2 regions of the Pantoea sp. X-Soil-OKNW-556 genome follow, and region 1 is predicted to be linked to the other one. Evidence: riboswitches for the same ligand, from Rfam matches in the RefSeq annotation. Region 1 holds a riboswitch; the other holds the start of a gene.

Region 1 (7,261 bases):
GGCCTTACCGGCCGCCAGTAGCAAGGGCACTGAAGCGGAGTCAGCCGGGGCGATCATCTCCACATCCAGCCCCTCTTTTTTAAACGCGCCGCTGTATTGCGCGGCAAAAATGGCTGCATGATTCGGGTTAACGAACCAGTCGAGCAGCAACCGAACTTTTTCGTTCGCCTGAGCAACGCTGGAGGTCACCAGCAGTAATAACGCGGTTATCACCGTACCGAGGTTTTTCAAAATGCATCCTTATGTTGAGTGCCAGAGGGTTTTCTTACGTAGCAGGGCGACGCCGCCAGACAACAGCAACGCCAGAATCAGTAACAACAACAGCGCGGCGAAGCTGGTGGCGGTTTCCAGCCGGGCGTTGGACTGCATCATCAGGTAGCCCAGTCCTTCGCTGGCCCCTACCCATTCGCCAATCACCACGCCAATCGGCGCCAGCACCACCGCCATCTGTAAACCGGAGAAAAATTGCGGCAGCGCGGCGGGCCAGCGCACCTGCCAGAACAGGCGAAAGCGTGAAGCATTGAGGGTTTGCGCCAGCTCCAGCCAGCCCGGCGGTGTGCGGCACAGGCCATCAAACAAGGAGAGACACAGAGGAAAGAACAGGATTAACGCCGCCACCACCACTTTGGACGCGATGCCAAACCCCAGCCACAGCACCAGTAGCGGGGCCAGCGCAAACACCGGAATCGCCTGGCTGGCGGTGACCAGCGGAAACAGCAAGCGGCGTATCGTTGGACTTCCCGCCATCAGCACGGCAAAAACTATCCCCGCACCGACGCCCAACAACAGCGCCAGCACCATTTCCGCCAGGGTATATAACAAGTGATGCCACAGCAGCGCGCGATGCAGCCACAACGCCTCCAGCACCGCCTGCGGCGCGGGCAACAGAAAATTTGGCACGCCACTGTGGCGCGCCAGCAGCCAGGCGCATAACAACACCGCCAATAAGTAAATGGCGCTAAACAGATTTTTCTTCATCTTGATTCAATCGGGTAAACAACTGGCCCTGCGCCTGCAACAGGCCGGGATCATCGATCGTGCGGGGAGCCGCGCCGTCTGGCACCGGCCAGGCTTCGATCCGCAACGGCTGGCCACTCAGCAGCAGAATGTCATCCGCCATGCGGCAGGCTTCCAGCGGGTCATGCGTCACCAGCAGCACGGTTTTCCCCTGCAACAACGTCGCGGTCAGCGTTTGCAGGCTGAGTTTGGTCATCACATCCAGAGTGGCAAAAGGTTCATCCATCAGTACCACATCACGTTCGGCGTACAGGGTGCGCGCCAGCGCCACGCGTTGCCGCATACCGCCAGAAAGCGTCTCGGGCCGGGCATGAGCAACATCGGCCAGTTTGACCTGCTCCAGCAGATGCAAGGCCCGTGCGCGGTCTGGCTTTTCGCCATTCAGCCGTGCCACCAACATCACGTTGTCCTGCACCGACAACCACGGATAGAGCAAATCCTGCTGCCCCATCCAGGCCACGCTGTCGCTGATGCCACGTATGCTGCCCTGTTGCGGTTGCAGCAAACCGGCCACCAGACGCAGCAAGGTACTTTTGCCAATGCCGCTGCGCCCCAGCAACACCGTGGTTTTACCGCCACGCAGCCGCAAATCGAGGTGCTGACATAGCGGGTGCCCTCCCCAGCTAAAACTGAGATCGTGCAGCGTAATATCCGGGTTCATGGTCGATTGGCCGCCAGAATCGCCAGTCGGGTGCAGCCACGCTGCGCCAGCGCGCTTGCCGCCTGGGCAGCACGAATCCCGCTGGCGCACACCAGCACAATGCGCCGATCAGCAGGTGGCTGCCAGGCGTCAAGTTGTTGTGGCAGAATGCGTTGCGCCCAGGCCGCCACGCTAACCGGGGCTTCCTCGCGACTCCGCAACTCGACAATGCAATCTTCAGCGCTGAGAAGTCGGGTATCAATAAAGGGCACGCCAGGTTGATCCGGCTCGCCTGCGCCATCAAAACGGAACTGGCGAAAATGCCAGTGCACAAAATCGCAGTTGACCAGGCAACCCAGCGGCGAAGGTGCAAACCCCAGCAACACACTGAGTGCCATCTGCGCCTGTAACGCCCCGAGCGCGGCGACGGCCGGTCCCATCACGCCTGCGGTGTTGCAGTTGGCTGCACTGGTGGGTAAACATGGAAATAGCGCGCGGTAACTCGGTGCTGAACCGCAAAATCCGCCGACATAACCCTGTCGCCCCAGTACCGACGCGCTGATCAAAGGGATACCCAATGGATGGCAGGCATCCGACAGTTGATAGGTCACGGCGAAGTTATCCGCTGCGTCGATCACCAGATCGATATTATGTAGCGCCTGCTGCACATTGCTGGCGGTTAAGGACAACGGCAACGGCTCCACCCGCACCAGTGGGTTACGCCGCAGCAACGCGCGCTGCGCGCTGGTGACTTTAGGTTGCGCCACATCCTGCATATCAAACAGCGTCTGACGGTGCAGATTGTGCAGCGCCACCTCATCGTCATCGTACAGGCGGATATAACCGACACCCGCTCCCACCAACAACGGCAGGAGCGTGGAACCCAGCCCACCCGCGCCCACCACCAGCACCCGAGCCTGACTCAGCCGCTGCTGCCCCTGCTCGCCAATCTCTGGCAACATCATCTGACGTTGGTAGCGATCCATGATTACCCTCCTCCGCCGAAAGTCGCCAGGCCAAAGATCGGCGTGGAGGCGGCAGCCATATCGCGTTTCTCCATCAGGCCACCGTCATGGGCAGCTTTTCCTGCCTCGATCGCCTGGCGAAAGGCTCCTGCCATCCGCACCGGGTCACCCGCTTTAGCCACTGCGGTATTGAGCAGAATGGCATCGAAACCCAGCTCCATTGCCTGTGCTGCCTGCGAGGGGGCACCGATGCCCGCATCGACAATTAACGGAACATCACGGAACCAGGCCCGCATCGCGCGCAGGCCATCAATGTTACGTAGCCCCTGACCGGAACCGATGGGTGCGCCCCACGGCATCAGCACTTCGCAGCCGGCTTCAAGCAATTTTTCACCGACGATCAAATCTTCAGTGGTGTAGGGGAATACCTGAAAGCCATCGGCGCAAAGGATGCGTGCCGCTTCCACCAGCGCGAAGGGATCAGGTTGTAGCGTGTCGGCATGGCCGATCACCTCCAGCTTGATCCACGGGGTGTTAAACAATTCACGCGCCATCTGCGCTGTGGTCACGGCTTCCTGCACCGTGTGGCACCCGGCGGTGTTCGGCAGCACGCGTACATCCAGTTGCGCAAGTAGTTCACGGAAGGCGGCCCCAGCGGCCCCTTCACGCCGCAGACTGACAGTAATGATCTCGCTGCCGCCAGCCGCAATCGCCTGCTGCAAAATTGCCGGTGAGGGATAACCTGCGGTACCAAGCAGAAAGCGGGATTGCGGTTCAAAGCCATAAAACATCATTAGCCCCCCTGCATCGGTGATAACACTTCGAGCTGACAACCCTCTTCCAGTTGCTGACTGTCGTAGCGGGATTTGGGGACAAAAGTACCGTTGTAGGCGGTTGCCACGCAGGCCACGTCAATCTGCTGCTCACGCAGCAGTTCGGTCAGGGTACGGGCGGCCGTCAGCACCGGGCGACCGTTAAGCTGAATATTCATGAAGTTGTTCCGAAGTTAAACGCTGCATCAGTTGTTCCGCCATCAGCGGAGCCAGCAGGAAGCCGTGGCGGTACATCCCGTTAAGGTAAAATGTCCCGTTTTGATAGTGAATTTCCGGCAGATTTGCCGGATACGCCGGACGCAAACCGCTGGCGCTTTCGACAATACGCGCTTCGGCCAACGCCGGGTGGATGGCCCAGGCCGCGCTCAGCAACTCCATCATGGCACGGGCGCTGATCGGGCTGGCATCATGGCTTTCGACCATAGTTGCACCGAGCATAAAATGGCCGCCGCGACGCGGCACCAGATAGCAGGGAAAGCGCGGATGCAGCAGACGAATCGGGCGTGAGAAGCGCACCTCATCGCTGTGTAAAATCAACATCTCGCCACGCACCGCCCGCAGGCCTGGCAACGCTGTTGCCGCATGGATGCCCCGGCAGTCAATCACCTGCCCCGACGGCTTCCCGTGGTGAAAAGCCACCCCACGTTGCTGCAACTTTTCACGCATTTCATTCAGTGCCAGGCGAGGATCGAGATGCCCCTCCTGCGCAAAAAACAGACCACGGGCAAAGCGCCCGGCGAGGGCTGGCTCCACGTCTGCCGGATCAATCCATTGATGTTGTTCGGTCATGCGGGCAAAGCGGTTCAGTTCCTGGCTGTCGCGTGGTGGTGCCACCACCAGCGTGCCCTGATGTTCAACGCAACTGACGCGTTGTTGCCACCAGGCTGCGGAGTGCTGCCCCAGCTCAATGACGGCGCGTGGTGCGCTTTCTGCTTCACACCAGGGTGCGAGCATACCCCCGGCAAACCAGGAGGCGGGCTGACGCGTGTCATCACTAATCACTTCAAGCTGTTCACCGCGTTCGACGAGTAAGGTCGCCACACACAGGCCCGCAACACCGCCACCGAGTACAGACCAGCGGCTCATAGCGGGTATTCCGTAATACAAAGGGGAGAATTCACATCGGCCTCTCAGTTTTCGCACTGAGACCCGGGATACAGGAGGAGGGAAATGACACGCGCAACGGAAAAACGTCCCGATGTCAGACAGCCGAAATGACAGGCTGTCAGTCTTCCTACGCCAGTATCAACTGGGTCAGGTTCAAAGGGTCGCTAAGCCGCGCAGTGCGCTTTTAGCCTCTCAGTCTCTTGAGCGAGACTCCCCCGACGCGTCTATTTGTATTGCAGCCGCCAGGCTACGTCAAGTGTAAGCCCGGCAACAAAGCCTAACCTTTAAAAATTCCCTGTTTCAGGTTCATCCATTTTTCTCCATGATTTGCGCGTATTCTCGTCCCCTCATCCTGAAATCCGGCAGGTAAATTATGTGTGCTGATTCAATCATTTCAGCCATTCTGGTGTGTATATTCGGCGTGATCATTTTGTGGGTGGTGTTCTGCCCCTGAGCCGTCAGGCAAAATAAGAGTAGCGATGCCAGGTGAGCAGCGGAATTTTGCTGTCACTGAACGACTGACCGCTGCCCGGCTGTTGCAACAGGGCGAGGCACAGATCGATCTCCCGACGAATATCATGGCCGAGCACCAAATCCAGGGTGCCGTTCTCCAGCAGCAGTCGGCTCGCTTCACTCAATTCATGGCCGATAAATATCACCTGATCCTGTACGCCAAAATCGGTTAACGCGCGCGCCACCCCTTCGTTACCGCCTGCGGTGTTGTAGATCCCTGCCAACGGGTTCCCCCGCTCCAGCCATTTTTTTACGCTGAGATACGCGGTTTCCGCTTCGTCGTTAATGTTGACGCGATCACGAATGGTTAACCAGGGGAATGCCTCGCGCAACACGCGGCGAAAGCCAATCTCACGCTCCTCCTGGGTACGATAGGTCGAACTACAAATCAGCAGAATATTGCCCGATTGCTGTGCGGGCAGCATACGGCCCATAAACCAGCCCGCAGTGGCTCCGGCAGCGACCTGATCGATACCCACATAGGCGCTGCGCCGCGAATTGGGCAGATCGCTGGTCAGACAAATGACCGGGACCCCATCATCAATCGCCGCTTTAACCGCACGATTTATTTTTACCTCATCGCGACACACCAGGATGATGCCGCTACTGGTGGCGGCTCGCCGGGTAATCAGTTGGCTGAAGCGTTCGGCATTGAATTGCACGTTCGGCACGCTATCGAGGCTGAAATGGAGCTGGGGATAATCATTGATAGCAGCGCGTACCTGTTGCTCCACCTGATGGAGAAAACTGGAACCGGATTCGCAAATAATCGCAATGCGCGTTCTGTTAGCACTCGGGTTGCCGGTATCTGCGTTCAATCCCAGCCGCTGCATCGCGTCTGCCACTTTTTTGCGCGTCACTTCCCTTACGCCTTCGCGACCATTCAGCACCCGGTCAACGGTGGCGGGACTGACGGCAGCTTCCTGCGCGATTTGTTTGATCGACGGCGATTTCCAGTGATGTTGCTTCATGGCATGTCCTGATGTCATCTACCTCACAGGCAATCAGTATCCGTACATCCTGGCAAAAAGCCAAATCCATCAAGCGCATGAAATACAAGTAATTATTCACATTTGATGTTAGTTACATCAAAAAAGCCTGTGATCTACCTCATCAATTCATCACGCCGCCGGGGCTTTGTTTTGACTTGATCTGCACCCGCATCGATTAATAACGCCACAACCTTTCTACCCCCGAGGAATAACCAATGCTGAATGTCGCTTTATTGGGTGCCGGTCGTATCGGCCAGATCCACGCAGGAAATATCGCCGCCCATCCGCAGTGTCGGCTGGCGTATGTTATGGATGTCTATGCTCCGGCAGCGACAGCGTTGGCCGAGAAGTATGGCGCGACAGTTGCCGACCTCGCCACCATCCTGGCAGACAGCAGCATCGATCTGGTGGCGATTTGCAGTGCCACCAACACTCATGCCGATTTGATTGAAGCCGCCGCGAGAGCGAACAAAGCCATCTTCTGTGAAAAACCGGTCGATCTCAGCCTGGCGCGCGTGCAAAGCTGCCTTGCCACGGTGCGGGAAGCAGGTGTGCCGTTGATGATTGGTTTTAACCGCCGTTTTGATCCCAGCATGGCACACCTGCAATCCAGCCTGCGCGCCGGGGAGATTGGCAGCACCGAGCTGGTGACCATCAGCTCGCGCGATCCGGGTGCACCACCGCCGGAATACGTGAAAGTCTCCGGTGGCTTGTTCCGCGATATGACGATTCACGATTTTGATATGGCACGCTGGTTACTGGATGAGGAACCCGTCTCGGTATATGCCTCCGCTTCAGCGTTGGTTGATCCCCAAATCAAAGCGGCAGGCGATGTCGATACCGCCGTGGTCACCCTGACCTGTGCCAGCGGCAAAATGGCGGTGATCACCAACAGCCGTCGCGCCAGCTATGGTTACGATCAACGCATTGAGGTCCACGGTAGCGAGGGGATGTTAGCAGTGACCAATCAACTGGAAAGTCAGTTGGTGAAATCGGTGGCGATGGGGGTCGTGGCGCAAAAACCGCAGCACTTTTTCCTGCAACGCTACGCCGAAGCCTATCGCAACGAGTTAGCGACCTTTATTGAGGCACTGGCAAAAGGGGAAGGAGAATACCCGAGTGGGAATGATGGCTTGCAGGCCCTGCTGCTGGCTGATGCGGCGCTGGCATCGTTGAAAACCGGTAAACCGGTAG
Region 2 (7,261 bases), on a different replicon from region 1:
CTTCCTGGGTGATTTTCATGGAGCAGAATTTCGGGCCGCACATGGAACAAAAATGTGCCACTTTGCCCGACTCCTGCGGCAGTGTCTCATCGTGATAAGCGCGCGCGGTATGTGGGTCGAGCGCCAGATTGAACTGGTCCTCCCAGCGAAACTCAAATCGCGCTTTCGACATGGCGTTATCGCGGATCTGGGCGCCAGGATGGCCCTTCGCCAGATCGGCGGCATGAGCGGCAATTTTATAGGTGATCAATCCCTGTTTCACATCTTCCTTATTCGGCAAACCCAGATGTTCTTTCGGGGTGACGTAGCACAGCATCGCACAGCCGAACCAGCCAATCATCGCGGCACCGATGCCAGAAGTGAAATGATCGTAGCCGGGGGCGATATCGGTGGTCAGTGGGCCGAGGGTATAGAACGGGGCTTCGTGACAATGTTCCAGTTGTTCGGTCATATTGCGGCGAATCATCTGCATCGGCACATGCCCCGGACCTTCGATCATCACCTGCACATCATATTCCCAGGCGATTTTGGTCAGCTCACCCAGCGTATGTAGCTCGGCAAACTGCGCTTCATCGTTGGCATCCTGAATCGAACCCGGACGCAGTCCATCACCCAGCGACAGAGCAACATCATAGGCAGCACAGATTTCGCAAATCTCACGGAAGTGCAGATACAGGAAACTCTCCTGATGGTGCGACAAACACCACTTCGCCATGATTGAACCGCCACGCGAAACGATGCCGGTCAGACGTTTCGCCGTCATCGGCACATAACGCAGCAGCACGCCGGCGTGGATGGTGAAGTAGTCAACGCCTTGTTCGGCTTGCTCCAGCAAGGTGTCGCGGAAGATTTCCCAATTCAGATCTTCCGCGATGCCGTTTACCTTCTCCAGCGCCTGATAAATCGGTACGGTGCCAATCGGCACCGGGCTGTTACGCAAAATCCACTCGCGTGTTTCATGGATATAACGGCCGGTCGAGAGATCCATCACCGTGTCAGCCCCCCAGCGTGTCGACCACACCAGTTTCTCCACTTCCTCTTCAATTGAGGAGCTGACCGCCGAGTTGCCGATGTTGGCATTCACTTTGACCAGAAAATTGCGGCCAATGATCATCGGCTCAGATTCAGGGTGGTTAATGTTGGATGGGATGATGGCTCGCCCTGCGGCGACTTCCTGACGCACGAACTCGGCGGTGATATTTTCCGGCAGATGCGCACCAAAGCTATGGCCAGGATGTTGTTGTAGCAACACTTCGCCACGGATGCGCTCGCGCCCCATGTTTTCACGAAGTGCAATAAACTCCATTTCCGGGGTAATGACGCCCTGACGCGCATAATGCAACTGGGTAACACGGCGGCCTGCTTTGGCACGTCGCGGTTGGGGCAGATGTTCAAAACGCAGGTGATCCAGCCCCTCATCTGCCAGGCGTTGCTGTGTATAGCTGGAGCTGAGCTGGTCGATGGTTTCACTGTCGCCGCGTTCCGCGATCCAGTTGGCGCGCAGTTTGCTCAACCCCCGATGAACATCAATCGATGCATGCGGATCGCCGTAAGCCCCGGCCGTGTCATATATCGGCACCGGTTCGTTGGCTTCGTATTGCGGATTATCTTTACTGCCGCCGGTCAGGGTCGGGCTGAGCTGAATCTCACGCATCGGCACACGAATATCATCACGACTGCCGGTGATCCAGATACGTTTAGAATTGGGGAAGGCAGTGCCCTGGAGGGAATCAATAAATTCCTGCGCCTGGGCGCGTTGTTCACGACGAGAAGTTTTTACAACAGACATAGCAAGTTTCCTGTAAATGATGGAAGTTGCTTGTCCGGAGTCCGGAAGGAGTAACAGAAACGGCGCGCGCACCGGCTGTGATATTTACTCTTGTTCCCTTCGCAGGTACTAACCTGATCAGGTTCCGCGGATCCCGAATTAACGGTCTCAGCCCAAAATGGGCACTCCGACAAGAAAATATTTACGGTGTTAAACCGTAAAATAAAAAAGCCCTCGTAGCATAGAAGGGCTTTTTACGAATAACAAGTCTTTTACAAATGCGGGCGGCTAAGCAGGGCGGGCGATGATGCTTTCATTCGCTACCGGCGTATGCGCCAGCTGATTGTCCCATGCCAGATGCACCAGCTTATCTTCCAGCGTAAAACGCGACTCCAGCACTTCACCCACTTCAGACAGCGCCTGCTGGAAGGTGACGCAGTTGTCATCGGTGATGGCCTGTTGAAGATGGCCGTCATACAGTTGCATCATTCGTTCGGTATTGGCTTCCAGTGACGGGTAGATTTGCGCGGCGGCGATCATCGGGCTGTCACCTTGCATCTCACTGATAATATGTTCATAAATGCTGAAATGGCCGGCGGAGAGATAATCCACCAGGTTATGACAAAAGGCATCCAGCGCCTGTTCGTCCAGGGCACTCAACGCATCTTTTTTGGGCTTCATGCCAACCAACTGGTAGTAAGTCACAAGTAGCTGACGACGCGCGTGTAGCCATGAATCGACCAATTCGTTACCGCGGCCTACACGCTCGGTCAGGTCATCTAACTGAGTAAGCATACAAGGCTCCATGTGGGTTATAGTGGTTCATTCTGCGAATAGACGCTAAGGATGACGATTTAAATGCAACGTGAGATCTCAAGCGTAGACGCTGGCTGGTGGATTGTCAGCCATGAACAAAAACTTTGGCTGCCACAGGGTGAGCTGCCGCACGGGACGGCGGAACAATTCGATCTGGCGGGCAGCAGCGGCATGGTGATTGGCGAATGGCAGGGTGAAAACGTCTGGCTGGTGCGTGAATCACGTTCTGACAATATGGGCTCAGTACGCCAGTTGATTGACGAAGATGTCGGCCTGTTCCAGCTTGCCGGGCGTGGCGTGCAACTGGCGGAATTCTTTCGTTCGCATCGCTGGTGCGGCTATTGCGGCCACGAAATGCATTTGAGCAAACGTGAGTTTGCTTGCCTGTGCGGTCACTGCCGTGAACGCTATTATCCGCAAATCGCGCCCTGCATCATTGTGGCGATTCGGCGCGGAGATGAGATCCTGCTGGCGAACCACGCAAAGCATCGTAACAACGTCTACACCGTACTGGCCGGTTTTGTTGAAGTGGGGGAAACCCTCGAACAGGCAGTGGCGCGTGAGGTGATGGAAGAGAGCAATGTACGAGTGAAAAACGTACGTTACGTCACCTCACAACCCTGGCCATTCCCCCATTCGCTGATGATGGCCTATATGGCGGAATACGATGGCGGGGAGCTACAGCATGACGGCAAAGAACTGCTGGATGCCGGCTGGTTCCGCTACGATGCGTTACCTTTATTACCGCCGCCGGGTACCGTCGCGCGACGTCTGATTGAAGATACCGTTGCCCACTGTCGCGCCAGCGCGCTGTGAAAATGCTACACTGGCGCCCTGTCAGTGAGAGAGCCAATTATGAGTGAACTGAAGAACGATCGTTATCTGCGCGCCCTGTTACGTCAGCCGGTGGATGTCACCCCGGTTTGGATGATGCGACAAGCCGGGCGTTATCTGCCGGAATATAAAGCCACACGCGCCGAGGCCGGTGACTTTATGTCGCTGTGTAAAAATGCTGAGCTGGCCTGTGAAGTCACGCTGCAACCGCTGCGTCGCTATGCGCTGGATGCGGCAATCCTCTTCAGCGATATTCTCACCATCCCGGATGCCATGGGATTGGGCCTGTACTTTGAAACCGGTGAAGGCCCCCGTTTCTCTCACCCGATTACCAGCCGCGCTGACGTCGACAAACTGCCGGTACCTGACCCGGAGCAAGAGCTGGGTTATGTGATGAATGCGGTGCGCACCATTCGCCATAACCTGAAAGGCGAAGTGCCGCTGATCGGTTTCTCCGGTAGCCCGTGGACGCTGGCTACCTACATGGTTGAAGGGGGTAGCAGCAAGGCCTTCACCAAAATCAAAAAGATGATGTACGCCGAGCCACAAACGCTGCATGCGTTGCTGGATAAGCTGGCCGACAGCGTGATCCTCTATCTGAACGCGCAGATCAAAGCCGGTGCGCAGTCGATCATGGTGTTCGACACCTGGGGCGGCGTGCTGACCGGACGTGATTATCGCGAGTTCTCGCTTTACTACATGCACAAAATCGTTGATAGCGTGCTACATGAGAACGAAGGTCGCCGTGTGCCGATCACCCTGTTCACCAAAGGTGGCGGGCAATGGCTGGAAGCGATCGCGGAAACTGGCTGTGATGCGCTGGGCCTGGACTGGAGCACCGATATTGCCGATGCCCGTCGTCGCGTCGGCCACAAAGTGGCGTTGCAGGGCAATATGGACCCGTCAATGCTCTACGCCCCACCGGCCCGTATCGAGCAGGAAGTGGCTGGCATCCTTGAAGGGTTTGGCAAGGGTGAAGGCCACGTCTTCAATCTGGGCCACGGTATCCATCAGGATGTACCGCCAGAGCATGCCGGTGCCTTTGTTGAGGCGGTGCATCGTTTGTCACGTCCTTATCATCAGGGCTAGCGATGGATTTAGCGGCGCTACGCACGGAACAGCAACAGCGCGCAGCTGACGTGGTGCGGCAGGACGATTTTGAGGTGCTGCCGCCCCGTTTGATTGCCGGTGCCGATGTCGGGTTTGAACAGGGCGGGGAAGTGACGCGCGCCGCGCTGGTGATTCTTGAGTACCCCTCGTTGCAACTGGTGGAGCATCAGATTGCCCGCATCAGCACCACCATGCCCTATATCCCCGGTTTTTTATCATTCCGCGAAGTGCCCGCTCTATTAGCTGCCTGGCAACAACTCCAGCATCAACCGGACCTGTTATTTGTCGATGGGCATGGCATCTCGCATCCGCGTCGGCTCGGTGTGGCGGCGCATTTTGGCTTGCTGGTGGATGTACCGACCATTGGTGTGGCAAAGCGGCGCCTGTGTGGCCAGTTTGATACGCTGGATGAAGCGCCGGGCAGCCGTCAGCCGTTGCTGGATAAAGGCGAGCAGTTGGGTTGGGTGTGGCGCAGCAAGGCGCGCTGCAACCCACTTTTTATCTCCACCGGCCATCGTGTCAGTACCGACAGCGCATTGCAGTGGGTGGAAAATTGCATGGCGGGTTATCGCCTGCCTGAGCCGACACGCTGGGCCGATGCGGTAGCTTCTGGTCGTCCGGCCTTTCTGCGCAGGCAAAATGCGCGTTAACGCTGTTTGCGCGCGGCTTTTGCGGTACACTGCCGCCAGCTAAATTATTGAGAGCAAGTTTGATGTTACAGAACCCCGTCCATTTGCGCCTGGCGAAGCTGGAAAGCTGGCAGCACGTCACCTTTATGGCCTGTCTGTGTGAACGTATGTTCCCTAACTACTGGGCCTTCTGTCAGCAGACCGAATTCGCCGATCCGCAGCTTTATCGCCGTATTCTCGATTTAGTCTGGGAAAGCCTGACGGTCAAAGGCGCTAAAATCAATTTCGACAGCCAACTGGAGAAGCTGGAAGCGGTCATCCCCAATGGCGACGATTTCGATATCTATGGCGTGCATCCGGCGATTGATGCCTGCGTGGCATTGAGTGAAGTGCTGCATGCTCAGCTCAGTGGCGAAACCCTGGAACATGCGGTTGAAGTGAGCCGCACCTCAGTGACCACTGTCGCTATCCTCGAAATGACCCAGGCTGGACGCGAAATGAGCGATGAAGAGCTGCGCGAAAACCAGGCGATTATTGACGAATGGGATATGCAGTGGGAGATTTTCCGCCTGTTGGCAGAATGCGAAGAGCGCGACCTCGAGCTGATTAAAGGGTTACGTTCTGACCTGCGCGAAGCGGGAATCAGTAACATCGGTATAATTTTTCAGCAATAAGGCGAGAAAACGTGACTTCAGGCCCGAATTAGCGCGCCTGGAGGCTTCACATCAGCCCCCTGTCTGGTCTACATTTGGGGGGCTGAAAATTGTGGCTATCGGTGCGTGCAGGCTGAAGAGTGCCAGAATATGGCTTTTCCCTCGCACTCGTTGCTTAGCAAGCGATAAATACACTTTAAGGATAACTTATGAACAAGACTCAACTGATTGATGTGATCGCGGAAAAAGCAGACCTGTCAAAAACCCAGGCTAAAACTGCTCTGGAATCTACCCTGGCTGCGATCACTGAGTCTCTGAAAGATGGTGATGCTGTACAACTGGTTGGTTTTGGTACTTTTAAAGTGAACCACCGCGCTGAGCGTACCGGTCGCAACCCGCAGACTGGCAAAGAGATCAAAATCGCTGCGGCAAACGTACCGGCGTTCGTCTCTGGTAAAGCGCTGAAAGACGCTGTTAAGTAAGTTTCCGCGACGCGGTATAGCTTTAAAAGAGGGGCGACATCGCCCCTTTTTGTTTCCGGGGCCTGCCATGCTGAAACGTAATTATCAGCGCGTCTGCGCCCTGTTATGTGGTGCGCTGCTGACGGGCTGTAGCACGACTCCTGATCTTCCTGCCTTTACCGCCAGCGGCTATCTTGCCGATCGTGGCGTGGTGCGTATCTGGCGCAAAAATAGCGACCATCAATCAATTCACATGCGTACGGTCTTCACGCCATTCAATGGTGATGCAATGGAGACAACGGACTACAGCTGGCTGGACAACAATCTTATCAGCGTGCAACGTCAGGTCGCGGGCGAGCAGACGGATGACGTTACGTTACGTTTTGATCAGCAGGGCAACCTCAATTTTATGCAGCGACAACTGGCTGGACGTCGTGAGGCGGTAAGTAGCGACAGTATCGAGCTGTATCGCTTCGATGCGCAGCGCATGCTGGCGCAGAGCAATGCCTTGCTGAATGGCCGTGTATTGCTAAGCCAGGGGCACTGGCTGGGCGATACTCAGGTACGCAACTGCGAAGGGAAGGTGGTGAATGCGCCTTTCGATAGCAGCATCCAGGCAACGCTGGCACAGCAGCAGCGTAATACATCCTCACCGTTGATGGTGGCCTGGCTGGAAGCGCCTGAAGGGGTGCAGCTATTGCATATCACGCCCACGGACGAATGTAGTTGGCAGCCGAAAGAGAGCGACTTCTGACCGGGAATGAAGAAGGGGCACTGTGCGTGCCCCTGCTGATTATTTGCGGTTGATGGCGCGATAGCCGATATCGTGGCGGCAGAAGCTGCCTTCCCAGGAGATAGACTTCGCCAGTTCGTAGGCACGCTGCTGTGCGGCAGCAACATCTGCGCCCAGCGCGGTGACGCAAAGTACGCGACCCCCATTGGTGACCACCAGGTCATCCTTCAGCGTGGTACCGGCGTGGAACACTTTAC

Evidence for each region. A riboswitch is a leader RNA that binds a small molecule or an ion and turns the genes downstream of it on or off. The one in region 1 is predicted to bind thiamine pyrophosphate.
Region 2: it holds a riboswitch for thiamine pyrophosphate, as region 1 does, so the genes downstream of both, thiC (phosphomethylpyrimidine synthase ThiC) here and AC6I8T_RS23005 (FAD-dependent oxidoreductase) in region 1, are expected to answer to the same signal.

Annotation. Positions count from the first base shown of each region.
Region 1 covers NZ_AP035991.1:500,241-507,501, forward strand. The annotation lists gene AC6I8T_RS22975 (ABC transporter substrate-binding protein) at 1-231, opposite strand, end outside; gene AC6I8T_RS22980 (ABC transporter permease) at 241-978, opposite strand; gene AC6I8T_RS22985 (ABC transporter ATP-binding protein) at 959-1,678, opposite strand; gene AC6I8T_RS22990 (HesA/MoeB/ThiF family protein) at 1,675-2,643, opposite strand; gene AC6I8T_RS22995 (thiazole synthase) at 2,646-3,413, opposite strand; gene thiS (sulfur carrier protein ThiS) at 3,416-3,613, opposite strand; gene AC6I8T_RS23005 (FAD-dependent oxidoreductase) at 3,597-4,541, opposite strand; TPP riboswitch at 4,670-4,789, opposite strand; gene AC6I8T_RS23010 (LacI family DNA-binding transcriptional regulator) at 5,021-6,046, opposite strand; gene iolG (inositol 2-dehydrogenase) at 6,283-7,261, shown strand, end outside.
Region 2 covers NZ_AP035990.1:279,998-287,258, forward strand. The annotation lists gene thiC (phosphomethylpyrimidine synthase ThiC) at 1-1,789, opposite strand, end outside; TPP riboswitch at 1,867-1,968, opposite strand; gene AC6I8T_RS01250 (Rsd/AlgQ family anti-sigma factor) at 2,057-2,563, opposite strand; gene nudC (NAD(+) diphosphatase) at 2,627-3,400, shown strand; gene hemE (uroporphyrinogen decarboxylase) at 3,440-4,507, shown strand; gene nfi (deoxyribonuclease V) at 4,510-5,178, shown strand; gene AC6I8T_RS01270 (YjaG family protein) at 5,241-5,831, shown strand; gene hupA (nucleoid-associated protein HU-alpha) at 6,020-6,292, shown strand; gene AC6I8T_RS01280 (DUF1481 domain-containing protein) at 6,360-7,025, shown strand; gene purD (phosphoribosylamine--glycine ligase) at 7,065-7,261, opposite strand, start outside.